DNA from 2 places in the Aliihoeflea sp. PC F10.4 genome. Region 1 is predicted to be linked to the other one. Evidence: riboswitches for the same ligand, from Rfam matches in the RefSeq annotation. Region 1 holds a riboswitch; the other holds the start of a gene.
The links. A riboswitch is a leader RNA that binds a small molecule or an ion and turns the genes downstream of it on or off. The one in region 1 is predicted to bind thiamine pyrophosphate.

Region 1 (9,245 bases):
CCGATCACCGCATCCAGCGTGCCGTCCTCGAGTTCATGGATGACGTCCGGTCCCGGCGCGACGATGTCGAGATCGAGCCCGGGCGCTTCACGGCCAAGGTGGCCGAGCAGCGGCGGACCGATAACGGCGGCGTAAAGGTCCGGCGTCGACAGGCGCACGCGGCCCGTTGCGGTTGCGGGATCGAAGACGGGCGCATCGAGCATGTCACCGACGCCCGCGAGAGTCTGCCGCAGGAGGGGCGCGATCTCCGTGGCACGCTCGCTCAAAACATATCCGCCAGTCCCGTCGACGAGCAGCGCATCGCCGAACAGGGATCGCAAACGCGCAAGGGCACGGCTGACAGCAGGCTGGCTCATGCCTAGGCGCACAGCCGCGCGCGTGACGTTCCGCTCGTCCAGCAGCGCTTCGAGCACTGTCAGAAGATTGAGGTCGACCGCACGTAAATTCACCTGACGCATGACGATTATATAACACATGCATTTCAAGCATGATAATGTGCAAGTTACCTTTCGACCATGATCACACAACATCAGGAGATCGGATCATGGACGTTATCTTTGGAGCCAATGGCCGCGCCGGCGGCGAGGTCGCAAGGGCACTTCTGGCAGACGGAAAAACCGTGCGCGTCGTCTTGCGCCGGGCGGAGCAGGCGGAAACCTGGCGGGCGCGAGGCGCCGATGTCGCGATTGCGGATATGGAAGATGCCGATGCCGTCGCGGCTGCACTCGAAGGCGCTACCGGCGCATTCCTGCTCAACCCGCCGCCCGTTTCGGGCGATCCGTATCTTCGTGCCGATATGATCGGAAAGGCACTGGCGCGAGGGGCGCAGCGTACCGGTCTTCCGAAGGCAGTCGTCCTGTCCTCGATCGGCGCGCAGCATGAATCGGGAACGGGCGTGATCTCCACCTTGCACCAGATCGAGACCCTGCTTGCCGATGTCGCCCCTGCCATCGCTTTCCTGCGGCCGGGCTATTACGTCGAGACATGGGGCGAGGTCGTCGATGCCGTTTTAGGCCAAAGCGTTCTTCCGACCTTTCTTGATCCCGATCTCAAAATGCCGATGGTCAGCACCATCGATGTCGGCCGTACGGCGGCGGCGCTGCTGGGCGAGGCGTGGACGGGCAAACGGGTGATCGAGCTTGGCGGCCTGGACGAATGGAGCGCCCGGAACGTCGCCGATGCTTTCGCCGCGGTGCTCGGCCGCGACGTCGCGCCGACCTTTGTTCCCGCGTCGGAGCGTTCGGGTGTCTATGCCGAGGCCGGCGTTCCGGCAGAGATCGCCGAGGCGCTTTCAGGCATGTATGATGGGCTTGCGAGCGGTCGTGTCGCGCGAGAAGGCGGCAGCACCGAGGACAGGCGCGGAACGACGCCGCTGGTCACGGCTGTCAGGCGCATCGTGGAAAACGCGCGGGAGAGCGCGGACCGATAGCGCGGTTTCCGATCGTCCAGCAAAACGGTGTTGAAAACGACATCGACGCGGTCATTGACAATGGCCGCGTCGAAAGCCCATTCTGCGATTTCACCAGGGGGGTCCTGACAAGGGGCTGAGATACTGCTGGCCTGAAGGCAGCGCAGTGACCCGTTGAACCTGATCCAGTTCACACTGGCGTAGGGACGGTGCGGGTGCCTTACCGGTCGGTTCGCGACTTTTCTTTTTCGAGGCGTCCTTCCTCCATCCCGTCAGAGCTGGGTCTCCATTGCTGCCAAGCGAGGAGCCTGACATGACATCGATTTCCGCCCCGAAAGTGACGACCGGCCCGTTGCCGGCCTCCGCCAAGATTTTCAAACCGGGCGTTCTGCATCCCGATATTCGCGTGCCCATGCGTCAGATCTCGGTGCATCCAAGCGCGGGCGAGCCACCCGTGACGGTTTACGATTCCTCCGGTCCCTATACGGGTGAGGGTGACATTGCGATCGAGCGTGGATTGCCGCGCCTGCGCGAAGGCTGGATCACCGCGCGCGGCGATGTCGAGGCTTATGAGGGCCGCCATGTCCAGCCGGCCGACAACGGGTTCGTGTCGAAGGATCGCCTGACGCCGGAATTTCCGCTTCGCCATCGCCCGCTGCGTGCGAAAGCTGGAAAGGCTGTCAGCCAGATCGCCTATGCACGCGCGGGCATCGTCACACCGGAAATGGAATTCGTCGCCATTCGCGAAAATCTTGGCCGCGCGGCGATGCGTGAGAAGATGACGCGGGACGGCGAAAGCTTCGGCGCAGCGATCCCCGACTACGTGACGCCGGAATTCGTACGCGAGGAGGTGGCGCGGGGACGCGCGATCATCCCGGCCAACATCAACCATCCCGAACTCGAACCGATGGCGATCGGTCGCAATTTCCTCGTCAAGATCAACGCCAATATCGGCAATTCCGCCGTCACATCTTCCATGGCCGAAGAGGTGGAGAAGATGGTGTGGGCGATCCGCTGGGGCGCGGATACGGTGATGGACCTGTCGACGGGGCGCAACATCCACAATATCCGCGACTGGATCATCCGCAACGCACCGGTGCCGATCGGCACGGTGCCGATCTATCAGGCGCTCGAAAAGGTCGGCGGCGTGGCGGAAGACCTGAACTGGGACGTGTTCCGCGACACGCTGATCGAGCAGGCCGAGCAAGGCGTCGACTATTTCACGATCCATGCCGGCGTGCGGCTGGCGCATATCCCGCTCACGGTCGACCGCGTCACCGGGATCGTGTCGCGCGGCGGCTCGATCATGGCGAAGTGGTGCCTGCACCATCATCGCGAGAGCTTTCTCTACGAGCATTTCGAGGAAATCTGCGAAATAGCGCGGGCTTACGACGTGTCGTTCTCGCTCGGCGACGGGTTGCGTCCCGGCTCCATCGCCGATGCGAACGACGCCGCGCAATTCGCCGAACTGGAGACACTGGGCGAACTGACGCAGATCGCCTGGAAGCACGATTGTCAGGTGATGATCGAAGGCCCCGGCCATGTGCCGATGCACAAGATCAAGGAAAACATGGACAAGCAATTGGAGGTCTGCGGCGAGGCCCCGTTCTATACGCTCGGGCCGCTGACGACCGACATCGCGCCGGGTTACGATCACATTACCTCCGGCATCGGCGCGGCCATGATCGGCTGGTTCGGCACGGCGATGCTTTGCTACGTCACGCCCAAAGAGCATCTGGGACTGCCCGACCGCGACGACGTGAAGACCGGTGTCATCACCTATAAGATCGCCGCCCATGCTGCCGATCTCGCCAAAGGGCATCCGGCGGCGAAAATCCGCGACGACGCGCTTTCCCGCGCGCGCTTCGAGTTTCGCTGGGAGGACCAGTTCAACCTCTCGCTCGATCCCGATACGGCGCGCAGCTTCCATGACGAGACATTGCCGAAGGAGGCGCACAAAGTCGCGCATTTCTGTTCGATGTGCGGGCCGAAATTCTGCTCCATGAAGATCAGCCACGACATCCGCGACGCCGCGCGCGCGGAAGCCGGGATGGCGGACATGGCGCAGAAATACCGCGAGGGCGGCGACCTCTACATGCCGGTGGAAGCGCGTCAGGCGGGAGAGTGATGGTGCGGGTGCTCGTCAGGGGCGCGGGCGTGGCCGGTCTCGCCGTCGCGTTTGAGCTTCGCCGGCAAGGCCATTCTGTCGAAATCTTCGATCGTGCAGGCGTGGTCGGCGCGGGCGCATCGGGGCTTGCCGGCGGCATGCTTGCGCCGTTCTGCGAAGGGGAAAGCGCACCCGAGATCGTCACGCGGCTTGGCCGCGCCGCCGCTGACTGGTGGGAGGCAGCGCTGCCCGGCCATGTGCGCCGTAAAGGCACGCTTGTCGTCGCGCCGCCGCGCGATACGGGCGAATTGAAACGCTTCGCCGAGCGCACGACAGGCCACGAATGGCTCGGCGAAGACGCTATCGCCGAACTCGAACCTGCGCTGGCGGGACGGTTCCGCACGGCGCTGTTCTTCTCCGAGGAGGCGCATCTCGACCCGCGCGCTGCGCTCGGTGCGCTTCATGAACGGCTGGCGGGCGATGGCGTGCGGTTCCGTTTCGGCGCGTCTTCATCAGCGGAGAATTTCAACGCTGTGTTCGACTGCACGGGTGCGGCAGCGATCGGTGCACTCCCGGGGCTGCGCGGCGTGCGCGGCGAAATGCTTTATCTGGAAACGGACGAGATAGCGCTGTCGCGCCCCGTTCGGCTCCTGCATCCGCGTCATCCGCTCTATGTCGTGCCGCGGGCGGGCGGGCGTTTCATGGTCGGTGCGACGATGGTCGAGGCGAATGAGGGTGGGCCAGTCTCGGCACGCTCGCTGATGGAACTTTTGAACGCCGCCTACGCGCTTCATCCCGCATTCGGTGAAGCGCGGGTGGTGGAGACCAGCGCGGGCGTACGCCCCGCCTTCGACGACAATGTGCCGCGCGTCGTGCGCATCGGCGATGCGGTCCACGTCAACGGTTTTTACCGTCACGGCTTTCTGCTCGCGCCAGCGATGGCGCGTGAGGCCGTGTCGCTTCTGGAAAGGGTGCCCGCATGAGAAAGATCATCGTCAACGGGGAGGAACGGGCGGTCGAAGCCGCGACGCTCGACGCGCTCCTGTCACTGCTCGATTACGAAGGAAACTGGATCGCGACGGCGGTCAATGGCGAGATCGTGCGCAAGCCGGATCGCAGTGGCTGTACGCTCAATAATGGCGACCGGGTAGAAATCCTTTCGCCGATGCAGGGAGGCTGAAAATGCTCGATCTTTACGGCGTTAACGTCACATCCCGCATGCTTTTGGGCACCGCGCGCTATCCATCACCCAAGGTGCTGGCGGATGCCGTGCGTACGGCTCGAACCGAAATCGTCACCGTTTCGCTGCGCCGCGAAAGCGCGGGCGGCCGGGCGGGCGGAGCCTTCCTCGAGATGATCGCCAAGCTGGGCGTGCGGGTCCTTCCGAACACGGCCGGTTGCCACAGCGCGCGCGAGGCCGTCACCACGGCGCAGATGGCCCGCGAGATTTTCCAGACCAACTGGATCAAGCTCGAAGTGATCGGCCACCACGACACGCTCCAGCCCGATGTGTTCGGGCTGGTCGAGGCCGCGCGCATTCTTTGCGACGATGGCTTCGAGGTCTTTCCCTACACGACCGACGATCTCGTCGTCGCCGAGCGCCTCGTCGAGGCCGGAGGCAAGGTGCTGATGCCGTGGTGTGCGCCGATCGGATCGGCTATGGGACCGGTCAATCTGCCGGCGCTGCGGTCTATGCGCGCGCATTTTCCCGATGTGCCGCTGATCGTCGATGCGGGGCTTGGCCGTCCCTCGCATGCGGCTGCCGTCATGGAACTCGGCTATGACGCGGTTCTCCTCAACACGGCGGTGGCGAATGCGGGCGATCCGGTCGCCATGGCCGGTGCGTTCGCGAATGCAGTCGACGCCGGGCGTGCAGGTTTCGACGCCGGGCTTCTGGAGCCGCGCGACATGGCGGTTCCCTCCACGCCCGTGATCGGAAAGGCGGTGTTTTCGTGAAGCTCGACCCGTTCTACCTCATCGTCGACAGCGCCGACTGGATCGCGCGCCTCGTGCCGCTTGGCGTCAAACTCGTCCAGTTGCGCATCAAGGATGCCGACGAGGTCACGCTGCGCGCTGAAATCCGAGCGGCGAAAAAGGTCTGCGAACGTCACGACTGCACGCTGGTCGTCAACGACTATTGGCAACTGGCGATCGAGGAAGGTTGCACCTTCGTACACCTGGGGCAGGAGGATCTGGCGGACGCCGACCGTGACGCTATCGCGCGCGCCGGCATGCGCCTCGGCGTTTCCTCTCATGACGGCGCGGAGCTTGATGCGGCGCTCGGCGCACGGCCGGACTATGTGGCGCTCGGTCCGATCTACCCGACCATATTGAAGAAGATGAAATGGGCGCCACAGGGTGTAGCTCGGCTCGCATCATGGCGTGAACGCATCGGTGATCTGCCGCTTGTCGCGATCGGCGGGCTGAACCCTGAACGCCTGCCTGGCGTGTTCGAAAACGGAGCGGACAGCGCCGCCGTCGTCACCGATATCACGCTCAACGCCGATCCCGAGGCGCGTACGCGTGAATGGATCACGGCGACCGAAAGATGGCGTCACCACTGACGGTAGAAATGATGGAGCGGCCCATGGCCATGACCGACATCGAGCCGGTCCGCCGCGCCGAGCGCGCCCTGGAGATAGTCCTTGGCGCGCCGCACCGCATCCTCGACTGCGTATGAGGGCAGCAGCGCGGCGATCGCAGCCGACAGGGTGCAGCCCGTGCCGTGATCGTTCTTCGTCGCGATCCGGGGCGCGGAAAGCTCGATTGTCGTCTCGCCAGAATGCAACAGGTCGACGCTGGTCTCGCCGCCGGCGTGCCCGCCCTTGAGCAGGACCCAGCGCGAACCGAGCGCGTGGAGATCGCTGACCTTTTCGCGCATCTGATCCAGCGACCAGTCGGACTCGATGCCGAGAAACACACCTGCTTCGGGCAGGTTCGGCGTGATTACGTCGGACAGCGGCACGAGGCTTTCGCGCAACGCCGAGACGGCTTCCGGAGCAAGCAGGTGATCGCCGCTCTTGGCGACCATGACCGGGTCGAGCACGATGTTCTTCGCGCCATGATGGTAAAGGCGATCCGCAATGGCGCGCGCGATTCCTTCATTGGCGACCATGCCGATCTTCACCGCGTCGACGCGCACGTCGTCGAAGACGGCGTCGATCTGCGCGGCGACGAAATCGGGTTCCAGCGCCACGAAGGAGCGCACGCCTTGCGTATTTTGTGCGACGACGGCTGTGACGACCGACATCGCATAGGCTCCCATGGCGCTGAACGCCTTGATGTCGGCCTGGATGCCCGCGCCGCCGGTCGGGTCGGTGCCGGCGATGGTGAGAACGTTGGGCGGTGTCTTGGGCATGGTCGATCCTTCATTCCAGCCGGTCGCGATGGGACGGGTCAAGGGACGTCCGCTTTCGCGATCGCGTTTCGTCGGCGCATATAGGCTGCCAGCAGTGCCAGCAACAGCGTTCCGACAATGAGGAGCAGCGCGGCTGCCGCGATGGCGGGCGAGAGGTTTTCGCGGATCGAGGAAAACATCTGGCGCGCAAGCGTGCGCTGATTGGGGCCGGCAACGAAAAGCGTCAGCACCACTTCGTCGAGCGAGGTCGCAAAGGCGAAAACCGCACCGGTGACGATGCCGGGCATGGCAAGCGGCATGGTCACGCGGCGAAAGACGCGCGCAGGCGACGCACCGAGCGAGGCTGCGGCCCGCTCCACCGCCGGATTGATCCCTTGCAGGGCCGTCGACACGGAGACGATGACGAACGGGATGCACAACACCGCATGGGAGACGATGACGCCGGGATAGCTGCTGCCAAGCCCGATCCGCGCGAGCGATATCTGGAGGCCGACGCCGAGCACGACCGCAGGCACCACCATGGGCAGCAGGAAGATCGTGCGCAACACGTTCGGGAAGGGGATCGTGCCGCCGCGCAACCCCAGCGCCGCGAGCGTGCCGAGCACGACCGAAAGCACCGTTGCGCCCGAACCGATGATCAGGGAGTTGACGATCGAATTGCGCCACTGCACGGCGCGGCTGAGTTCCTCGAACCATCGAAGCGAGACGCCGGGAATGGGATAGTTGAGGAATATGCTCGAAGTGAAGGCAAGCGGCAGAATCGCGATGATCGGCAGGATCAGGAACGCGGCGGCGGCGATGCCGAAAAGGGCCTGTGCGACACGCAGCATCGTCACGTTCCCGTCGGTGCGCCGCCGCGCGAAAGGCGGCCATAGATCATGTAGAGCACGGTGGTGATCGCAAGCAGCAGGATGCCGAGTGCGCCAGCCATGCCCCAATTGGCGGTCTGGAGCGCGTAGAACGCGATGACCGACGAGATCATCTGGTCGTTTGGGCCGCCGATGAGCGCCGGGGTGATGTAGTAGCCGATCGCCACCATGAAGACGAGCAGCGAACCGGCAAGGAGGCCGGGCAGAGAGAGCGGCAGCAACACGCGCCAGAAGGCGCGCAGAGGTCGCGCGCCCAGCGATGCCGCCGCAGGCATCAGGTTCTTCGGAATGGCCGAGACGACCGAAAAGATCGGCAGCACCATGAACGGCAAGAGCACATGCGTCATGGCGATGATGACGCCGAGCCGGTTGAAGATCAGCGGCAACGGCCCTTCGATCCAGCCTAGGCCGATCAGCGTGCGGTTGATGAGGCCCTCGTTCTGCAAAAGGATGAACCACGCTGCGGTGCGCACCAGAAGCGAGGTCCACAGCGGCAGGAGAACGGCCAGAAGAAGCGCTGTGCGTTTCCATCCGGTCACCGACGCGACCAGCATCGCATAGGGCAGGCCGATCAGCGCGCAGAGCAGCGTCACCGATCCGGCGATTGCGAATGTGCGCCAGACGATCAGCCGGTTGGCTGATGCCGAAGCCGGCAGGGCCTCGATCCGGCCCTCGTCGCCGCGTTGCAGGTCGAGTGCGGCGAGGAGGTTGCGGTCGGTATAGGGCGCGACGGAAATCTGGATCGCACGCCAGAAACGCGGTTCGCTCCAGCGCTCGTCAATGGCGGCGAGGTCGAGGGTCTCGCCGTCGTTCGTGTCGCGCGCAGCCGTCGCGGTGCGCCCCATCAGCGTGCGGAAACCGGAGACCTGACTGTTCAGTGTGCGCACCGCCGCGCCGAGCGTCGATTGCGGCGTTTCGCGAAGATCGGCGACGAGGGCGGACTGGATGCCAGCATCGGGCATCGCCTCGCCGTCCCATTCGCCAATCAGTTCGGAAGTGCGCGGAAAGGCCCCGCTGATCGCGTCGTTTCGGATCGATACGTCGACCATCAGCCAGAGCGGCCACGCGAAGAACACGCCGAGGAAGATCACGAGCGGCGCGATGAGGAGCGCGGCGCGTCCCCGCGCGTATCGCGTGCGCGTGCTCATGCGGGAAAGACCGAGCAATCGGCGGCGGAAAAGGACACCGGAATGTTGTCGCCGACCGTGCGCGGTGCCGCGCCGCGCTCGAGACGCGCGACCAGCGGCAGCCCGCCGGCATCGAGGTGAAGGCGAAGGTGGTCGCCCTGATAGACGATGTCGTCGATACGGGCGGACATGCGGTTTTCGCCCGTCTCGCCGCCGAGCCTGAGGCGTTCGGGACGGATCGAGACGAGCACCTGTCCGTCGGACGGCTGCTCGTCGCATCGAAGCTCGATATGCGTGCCGTTTTGAAGCCGCACCGTCGATGGCCCCGTCATCGTACCTTCAAGAAGGTTCGTCTCGCCGATGAACTCGGCGACGA
Region 2 (9,245 bases), 1.8 Mb from region 1:
ATCAACGCGCAGCGCACCGAGCCGGACGCGACCGGACCGGACGCCATTGCGCTCGCCGCGCGGCAGATCGCCGATACGCTCAATCTCTCTGCCATCATCTGTTACACCGGGTCAGGCACGACCGGCCTGCGCGTTGCACGCGAGCGTCCGCAGGTTTCCATCATCGCGCTGTCGCCGGTTATCGAAACCGCACGGCGGCTGTCGATCCTGTGGGGCACACATTGCGTGGTGACGGAAGACGCCAACGATCTCGACGACGTGGTGGACCGGGCTTGCCGGATCGCGCATCGCGAAGGGTTCGGGAATGCTGGCGATCGGGTCATCATCACGGCCGGCGTGCCACTGAGAACGCCCGGCGCGACCAATATGCTGCGCATCGCCTATATCGGCTCGGGCGGCAAGGGCGGGCTTTAAGGACGCGTCAGCGTCACGTTTGGTGGATGTACGCTTCCGAACGGGTCGAATAACCTACCTGTCGGAGACGATCTTGACCCGGCTGCCGACCGACAGGCTGGCACCGGGGCCAAGGCCGTTGAGGAGCCGGAAGAGGTCCTGCGGGCGATCCGTACCGACCATGCGGTTCGCCATCGATGCAACCGTGTCACCCGCCCCGACCGTGACGACGCGGATGCGCAGCGGTCGTATCTGCGCCCTGTCGGCGGCTGACAGAGTGCGGAAGCTGCCGGAGACCGACTGCGCGACCCTTTGAAGATCGTTGGATGCGAGCGGCGTAGCCGTCAAAAGGCGATAGACCTGACGTCCCGAGCGGATCAGCGTCACGTCGAACTGCCAACCTTCGGCGCGGGCCTGCGCGTTGACGGCCTCGTTACCATTGATCGTGGTCGTGCGCACCGAGGCCGGATCGAGGCCGGCGACCCAGCCGGAGCGGATATAGTCGCTGAGCGACTGGCGCTGCTCTACGGTCACGCCGTCGAAGCGCACGGCCATGTCGCCCGGACCCGAAGCTGTCACGGCAGCGGCCGAATTGTCGATGACGAAACCCTGCGGTACGTCGAAGCTGATGCCGAGCACCGGGTGAATGAAACGCGTGCCGCGAACGAAACCTTCTTCGGGCGTGTCGCCGAAAAGCATGCCGTCCACACCGTCGAGGAAGGCGTCTCGGTCGCGGTTGCCAGTGCCGGGCTGGCCAAACTGGCGCGCATGGCGCATGGCCAGATCGATCCGCTGCGGCGGGTTGGGGTGGCTCGCCAGAAAATCGAGATTGGGGTTGGCCGAGGACGAGACGGTCCGCGACTCCGAATAGGCGGCCATCGCCTGCAGGAAGCGTGCGGCCGCATAAGGATCGTAGCCGGCACGGCCGATCGACCGGATGCCGATCGCATCGGCTTCCAGTTCCTGATTGCGCGAGAACTGGGCCAGACGCAATTTGCCCCGGATGAGCGCAACCTGCCCGCCAGAACCGCCGCCCAGGACATCGGAGACGACGCGCGAAGCGAGCACCTCCTCGGCCTCACGCTGCTGGCGCGCAATGCCGTGATTGGCGGTGACATGCGCCATTTCGTGCGCGACGACAGCGGCGACTTCTGCCGAATCGTTGGCGAGCGCCAGAAGCCCGCGCGTCACATAGAGGAAGCCGCCCGGCAGCGCGAAGGCGTTGATGTTGGGAGAGTTCAGAATCGTGATCTGGTAGGTCTGGTTCGGATTGTCCGGATCGAGCGTCAACGAGCCGATGATGCGCGCGATCGACCGTTCGAGCTTCGGATCGGAATATTCGCCGCCATAGGTCGCAAGGATGCGCGGATGCTGTTCACGCGCGATCGCTGCCATGCGGTCGTCGCGTGTGACCGAATCGACCGTAACCGGATTTGCGGACGGACGAAATGCGTCCTCGGACAGGGATGCGCTGTCGAAAGCCTGACAGGAGGTGAGCGCGCTCGCCAGAAGGAGCGCGATCGCCAGCCGCCCGTAGCCTTTCGGCCCGGCGCGACGGTTGCGGTCAATCTCGATCGGTTCTGCGGCCAGTTCGGCCTCCCCACGTTACGACATATGGTCGCGTTCAAGGTTGCGGGATTTCCCGCACACACCAGAATCCTTATCGAAAGACAAGTGCCCCTCTTCGCTCACGATGCTCTGTGCATCGCGAATGTGGTCTTAACCGGGCAATTGCGCGGTTCGTTTCCGTCAAACAAAAGGCGAACGTCCGACATAGTTCGCGAACGCGGCGGGCGCGTCCGGCCCGTAGAACGATTCGACCGGCCCATCGGCGGCGACGCGGCCGTTTTCGAGGAAGATGATTCGGTCGGCCAATGCGCGGGCATCCTCCGGCGCATGGGTGACGAAGACGATCGTCATGCCGGAACGTGCGTGCAGCTTGCGGACGAGTTCGATCATTTCGCTGCGAAGCGCGGGACCGAGCGAAGCGAAGGGTTCGTCGAGAAGCAGCAGCGGATGGCGACGCACGAGTGCGCGGGCGAGCGCGGTGCGTTGACGCTCGCCGCCGGACAGGGCGTCTGGCCGTCGATCCTCCTTGCCGGCGAGGCCGACATCGGCAAGCGCTTGAGCGATATCGGCGCGGTCCGCTTCTGTCAGCCGCAGCGCGGGCGAACGGCCAAGCCCGACATTGTCTGCGACGGTGAGGTGGTGAAAGAGATTGTTCTCCTGAAAGACCATCGAGACGGGGCGTTTGGCCGGGTCGATCCGCGTCACATCCTGCCCGCCGATGCGGATCGTACCGTCCTGCGGTTCCTCGAAACCGGCAACGAGATGCAGAAGCGTCGACTTGCCCGAGCCGCTCGCGCCTAAAAGTCCGACGATCTCGCCGGCCGGAACGGAAAAATCGAACGCCATTTCGCTGCCGCCCGGATAGGCGAAGCGGATATCGTGAAGTTCGAGTGCGTTCGTCATCTTTGCCTGCGTCCCGCACATTCGGAAGCCAGCATCAGTATCAGCGTCAGGAGGGCTAAGAAAAGCGCGATGCCGGCCGCGTCCTCGGTGCGGTATGCGCCCATGCGCGACAGAAGAAGATAGGGCAGTGTCTGCACGGCATCCGACCCGAAAAGGGCGATGACGCCGAGATCGCCGAGCGACAGGGCCATCGCGAAGGCGAAGGCGGTAAAGAGCGGACGGCGCAAAAGCGGCCAGTCGACGAGGCGTGCGCGATCGAAAGCGCTCATGCCGAGCGAGGCGGCGAGCCGGTCGTAGCGTGCGGCTGCCGCGTCATGTGCCGGACGCAGGATGCGCAGCGCGAAGGGCAGCGCCATTACGGTATTAACCGCGACGACCATCGGCGCGGCGTAGAGGAGAACGTTGCCGGTGTTGCGCAGAAGGATGAACCAGCCAGCGCCGACGACGATGGGCGGGATGACGAGCACGAAGCCTGCGCCCGTATCCATCGCACGTTCCAGAAGGCCGGGCCGGCGACCTGCGCGGCGAATTTCCAGCCGCTGACGGGCGCGCACGAGGCAGAGCGAAAGCACGAGCGTGAAGCAGGCCGCGAATGCTGCAAGGCGCAGGCTGGTCAAGGTCGCGGCATGGACAGCCGGATCGGCAGCGAGCCGAAGAAGATCGGCGCGCAGGCCGGAAATGATCACGGTCGCCATCGGGGCTGCGACGAAGACGATTGCGGCGAGGATGGGCACGGCATCCGCGATCTTGCCGGACCACGCGCGCGAGCGCGGTCGACGCGCGGTCATGCCGATGGCCGTATCGGGCGCAAGGTCCGCTCCGATGCGCTTTAGCGCGACGACTATGGCGAGGGTCAGCGCGATCTGCACCGCGACGAGCGCGACGGCGCGGGCTGGCGCGAAGTCGAAGCGCAACGCCTGATAGATCGCGACTTCGAGCGTTGTAGCGCGCGGGCCGCCGCCAAGGATCAGGACGATGGTGAAGGAGGTCACGCACAACATGAAGACGAGGCCGGCGACGCCCGGCAACGCGGCGCGCAGGACCGGCCATTCGACGATGCGAAACGTCGCCCAGGACCCGAGGCCGAGCTGGCTCGCCAGCCGCCAGCGGTCGTTCGGTACCGTGTCGAGGGCAGCGAGCAAAAGCCGGGTCGCGAGCGGTAGGTTGAAGAAGGCGTGCGCGACGAGAATACCCGACAGGCCGTAAATTCCCTGCCAGCGCGCGCCGGTGAGCGACGTCAGTGTCTCGGCAAGAAGCCCCGCACGGCCGAGCAGCGCCAGCACACCGAGCGCGGCGACGATGGCCGGCAAAGCGAGCGGCACCGCGAAAAGGGCGAGCAGCAGACGGCGGCCGGAGAAATCGGGCCGGCGCGATAATGCGCGCGCAACGAGGATCGCAGGCAGGACCGAGACCGCGGTGGAAAGGATCGCCTGCCAGAGCGTGAAGCGTGCGACACGCAGTAGATAGGGATCGAATGCGGACAGCGCGCCCGACGGGTCCCGCGCACCCTCGATTATCAGCCCGACAAACGCACCGCCGACGATGAGGGCAAGCGCAGCGAGTGCAATGGTGCCCGCCGCGACCGCGCCTCTCAGCGGCTCATGACGGAGAGCCATTCATCGATCCAGGCGCTGCGGTTTTCCGCGATTTCCTCAGCCGGCAATTGCAGTGCGTCTTCCGGCGCGACGGCGTCTTCGAAAACGGGATTGAGCGGTTCGGAGGTGGGGCCGGCCGGGAACATCCAGTTGTGCTCGGGAATCGCGTCCTGAAAGCCGGGGCCGGTCATGAATTCGAGGAACTGCGCGGTCAGCGGATTTTGCGCGCCGCCCACCGTCGCGGCTGCAACCTCGACCTGAAGATAATGCCCTTCTTCAAAGATCGCCGCCTGATAGCGGTTCGTGCGCTCGGATATCTGATGATAGGCGGGCGATGTCGTATAGGACAGAACCATCGGTGCCTCGCCGGAGGTGAACAGTCCGTAGGCCTCGCTCCAGCCCGGCGTGACTGTCAGAACGCGTTCCGACAATTTCTCCCACGCTTCCTGCGATTCGTCGCCATAGATCGCCTTGACCCAGAGGAGCAGGCCAAGACCGGGCGTCGAGGTGCGCGGGTCCTGAATGACGATCTTCGTTTCCGGGTCGCCGTCCAGCAGTTCTGCGAAGCTTGCTGGCGGAGTGTCGATCACCTCGGAATCGTAGACGAAGGCGAAATATCCGTAGTCGAACGGCACGAAGATGTCGTCGTTCCAGCCATGCGGTACGGTGACGGTCTCCAGCGAGATGCCGTGCGGGGCAAAAAGGCCGCTTTCCTGCGCCTCGAAGGTCAGATTGGTGTCGAGGCCGAGCACGATATCGGCATCGGTGTTTTCGCCTTCGAGCTTCAGGCGGTTCAGGAGTGCGACCCCGTCGGCGGCTGCGACGAAATTCAGCGTGCAGCCGCATTCGGCCTCGAACGCCTGCTTGACGAGCGGGCCCGGCCCCCATTCTGCTGTGAAGCTGTCATAGGTGTAGACGGTCAGCGTTTCCTGCGCGGCAGCCGGCAGGGCGGCAGCGGATGCAAAAAGCGCGGTTGCGACTATACGGGACGAGATCATCATTGCCTCCTTTTACGTGTTGAAGGACAGGCGCCGGATGATTTTGCGTCTAATCCCTCCGCCGGTATGAGCCGGATCAGGTTCAGCGGGTTGGCGATGCCTCTCAGCCGCGACGGACGCGGCACCCCGTTAGATGGCAAAGACATAGAATGGGCCGCCAGACGTGGCAAGAGCTCCTTTATGAAGCATCGGATTTGTCCCAAAACCGGTTTCCACTTTTCAGGTTCTTGCTTTAGCCTGCGATGATGTTCATTCCGTTCTTCCTCGAACTGAAAGCCGCGCGCGTTCCCGTTTCCCTGCGCGAATATCTGACGCTGCTCGAAGGCATGGATGCACGCCTCGTCGAATACGATGTAGAGGGCTTCTACTATCTGTCGCGCGCAGCGCTGGTGAAGGATGAGCGGCACATCGACCGGTTCGATCAGGTGTTCGGGCACGTCTTCAAGGGCGTGGAGGCGGTGTTTGGCGAAGGGGCCATCGATGCGCGCAATTTGCCCGACGAATGGCTGCGCCGGCTTGCCGAAAAGCATCTGACAGACGAGGAAAAGAAGCTCGTCGAGGCGCTCGGCGGGTTCGAAAAGCTGATGGAGACGTTGAAACAGCGTCTGCAGGAGCAGAAAGGCCGCCACCAGAGCGGTTCGAAATGGATCGGCACGGCGGGCACGTCGCCCTTCGGCGCTTATGGCTACAATCCCGACGGCGTCAGGATCGGCCAGCACGAAAGCCGGCATCGGCGCGCGGTGAAGGTGTGGGACAAGCGCGAGTTCAAGAACTTCGACGATTCCGTCGAGCTTGGTACGCGCAACATCAAGGTTGCGCTGAAGCGCCTGCGGCGCTGGGTGCGAGAGGGCGCCGACGAGGAGTTCGATCTTTCCGGCACGATCCGCTCGACCGCCGAGCATGGCTATCTCGACGTCCAGACACGGCCGGAGCGGCGCAACGCGGTCAAGCTCCTGATGTTCTTCGACGTCGGTGGGTCGATGGATGACCATATCAAGGTGGTTGAGGAACTGTTTTCGGCCGTGCGCGGCGAATTCAAGCACATGGAATATTTCTACTTCCACAACTGCCTTTACGAGGGCGTTTGGAAGGACAATCGTCGACGTCACTCCGAAGTGATGCGTACCTTCGATGTGCTTCACAAATATGGGCCGGACTACAAGGCGATCTTCGTTGGCGACGCCTCCATGAGCCCTTATGAGATCGCATATCCGGGCGGTGCGGTGGAACACTGGAACGAGGAAGCCGGCATCGTTTGGCTGCAACGCGCGCTCGCGCAATGGCCGAAGGCGGTTTGGCTCAACCCGGTGCGCGAGAAACATTGGTCCTATACGCATTCGATCCAGATGATCCGGGAGATCGTCGGCGAGCGCATGTACCCGCTCACCCTCAACGGGCTGGAGCGGGCGACACGGGAACTGTCGCGTAGTCGGTGAATGCTTCGCCGGCATAAATTTTAGCAGTCGGTGAACGAATGCGGCGGAGCGGCGTTGCTGGGAAACGCAACTTTCCTGCCGGTGCCACCTTCATGGACGACATCCTCCTTGACTTCGGCCATCCCACCCATCTGCCGTTCGGCGTTATCGTGGCGCGACTTCTGGCGGCAGCGCTGTTCGGCGCTATGATCGGCTTCGAGCGCGAATGGCGCTCACATCCGGCGGGCCTTCGAACGCATATGCTGGTGGCGCTCGCCTCGGCCGCCTTTGCGATCCTCGGCATCGAGATTGTCCATTCCAACCAGTTCGAGGCCGACGCCTCGCGCCTCGATCCGTTGCGCTTGATCGAAGCGGTCACGGCCGGCGTTGCCTTTCTGGCGGCCGGTTCCATTATCTTTGCTCAAGGCAAGGTCAAAGGACTGACGACGGGTGCGGGCCTGTGGTTGGCGGGGGCTATCGGGCTCGCCTCCGGGCTGGGGTTCTGGCAGGTCGGCGCATTCGCGACGTTGCTGGCGATCATCATCCTGGGCCTGATGCACGCTTTGGAAAAGCGGCTTGGCCGCGTCGACGGTCAGGACGGCCCGCCGGACGATTGAAGCTACCTGAAAAGGCTGGTATTGAAGCGGTGATGGAAAAGCTCTTCGGAAAACCCGGCTACAGGCGGTTCACGCTGCAGGACAGGAAGCGCCTGCCCGCGCGGTTCTATGCCCGCGTGTCCGGCGCAATCTCGACGCGCGCGCCCGGCGCGTAATTCCGCTTTTCATGCGGCCGATCATGGCCGCCTTCGCCAGTTTCCAAATTACGGAATACAAGCCATGAGCGCACCGCGCACCCTTTATGACAAGATTTTCGACGACCATGTGGTCGACCGTCAGGCCGACGGCACCTGCCTTCTTTATATCGACCGCCACCTCGTCCATGAAGTGACCAGCCCGCAGGCCTTCGAGGGACTGCGCATGGCCGGCCGCAAGGTGCGCCATCCCGAGCGCACGCTCGCCGTCGTCGATCATAACGTGCCAACCTCGCCCGACCGCAAGGACGGTATCAAGAACGAGGAAAGCCGCATCCAGGTCGAGGCGCTGGCGAAGAACGCGGCCGATTTCGGCATCGACTACTATAACGAGGTCGATATCCGGCAGGGCATCGTCCACATCATCGGGCCGGAACAGGGCTTCACCCTGCCGGGCATGACGATCGTGTGCGGCGACAGCCACACTTCCACGCATGGCGCGTTCGGCGCGCTCGCGCACGGTATAGGCACGTCCGAGGTCGAGCATGTGCTCGCCACGCAGACGCTGATTCAGAAAAAGGCGAAGAACATGCTGGTGCGCGTCGACGGGCAGTTGCCCGCAGGCGTCACCGCAAAGGACATCATCCTTGCCATCATCGGCGAGATCGGCACGGCCGGCGGCACCGGCTACGTCATCGAATATGCGGGCGAAGCGATCCGCGCGCTTTCGATGGAAGGCCGCATGACGATCTGCAACATGAGCATCGAAGGTGGGGCTCGGGCGGGCCTGATCGCGCCCGACGAGACGACCTTCGCCTATGTGAAGGACAAGCCGCGTGCGCCGAAAGGCAAGGCCTGGGATATGGCCCTGGACTACTGGAAGACGCTGACCTCCGACGAGGGCGCGCATTACGATAAGGTCGTGGTGCTCGATGCGGCGAACCTACCGCCGATCGTCTCGTGGGGATCGTCGCCCGAAGACGTCATCTCGGTCGGCGGCGTCGTGCCGGACCCGGCCGCAATCAAGGAAGAGACCAAGCGCATCTCCAAGCAGCGCGCGCTCGACTATATGGGCCTCACGCCGGGGACGAAGATCACCGATATCTCCATCGACCGGGTATTCATCGGCTCATGCACAAATGGCCGCATCGAAGATCTGCGTGCGGCAGCGAAGGTGATCGAAGGCAGGACGGTCGCGTCCAGCGTCGACGCCATGGTCGTGCCCGGTTCCGGCCTCGTAAAGAAGCAGGCCGAGGAGGAAGGTCTCGACAAGATTTTCAAGGCTGCCGGCTTCGACTGGCGCGAGCCGGGCTGCTCCATGTGTCTTGCAATGAACGACGACCGGCTGAAGCCGCAGGAGCGCTGTGCCTCGACCTCGAACCGCAATTTCGAGGGGCGGCAGGGCTTCAAGGGTCGCACGCATCTCGTCTCGCCCGCGATGGCGGCGGCGGCGGCGATCGCGGGCCATTTCGTGGATATCCGCGACTGGCATTGATCGCCGACTGGCGCATGCCGGATTAACGTTAAGGTGCTGCGGCTTTTGCTTGCAGCGCCTTTGCAATTCGCTAACCATAAGCATCGAAGATCGGGACTGCGGCGGCGGCTCCCATCTTGTTTATTT

Region 2: it holds a riboswitch for thiamine pyrophosphate, as region 1 does, so the genes downstream of both, thiB (thiamine ABC transporter substrate binding subunit) here and thiC (phosphomethylpyrimidine synthase ThiC) in region 1, are expected to answer to the same signal.

The regions. Positions count from the first base shown of each region.
Region 1 is NZ_JBTSWH010000001.1:2,402,460-2,411,704, reverse strand. It holds gene ACX82Z_RS12285 (LysR family transcriptional regulator) at 1-458, opposite strand, end outside; gene ACX82Z_RS12280 (NmrA family NAD(P)-binding protein) at 545-1,429, shown strand; TPP riboswitch at 1,515-1,633, shown strand; gene thiC (phosphomethylpyrimidine synthase ThiC) at 1,722-3,536, shown strand; gene thiO (glycine oxidase ThiO) at 3,536-4,498, shown strand; gene thiS (sulfur carrier protein ThiS) at 4,495-4,695, shown strand; gene ACX82Z_RS12260 (thiazole synthase) at 4,698-5,471, shown strand; gene ACX82Z_RS12255 (thiamine phosphate synthase) at 5,468-6,079, shown strand; gene thiD (bifunctional hydroxymethylpyrimidine kinase/phosphomethylpyrimidine kinase) at 6,070-6,873, opposite strand; gene ACX82Z_RS12245 (ABC transporter permease) at 6,912-7,703, opposite strand; gene ACX82Z_RS12240 (ABC transporter permease) at 7,706-8,890, opposite strand; gene ACX82Z_RS12235 (ABC transporter ATP-binding protein) at 8,887-9,245, opposite strand, start outside.
Region 2 is NZ_JBTSWH010000001.1:4,155,458-4,164,702, forward strand. It holds gene pyk (pyruvate kinase) at 1-414, shown strand, start outside; gene ACX82Z_RS20925 (M48 family metalloprotease) at 469-1,920, opposite strand; gene thiQ (thiamine ABC transporter ATP-binding protein) at 2,143-2,865, opposite strand; gene thiP (thiamine/thiamine pyrophosphate ABC transporter permease) at 2,862-4,481, opposite strand; gene thiB (thiamine ABC transporter substrate binding subunit) at 4,457-5,461, opposite strand; TPP riboswitch at 5,495-5,597, opposite strand; gene ACX82Z_RS20945 (vWA domain-containing protein) at 5,704-6,894, shown strand; gene ACX82Z_RS20950 (MgtC/SapB family protein) at 6,987-7,490, shown strand; gene ACX82Z_RS20955 (hypothetical protein) at 7,523-7,645, shown strand; gene leuC (3-isopropylmalate dehydratase large subunit) at 7,710-9,119, shown strand.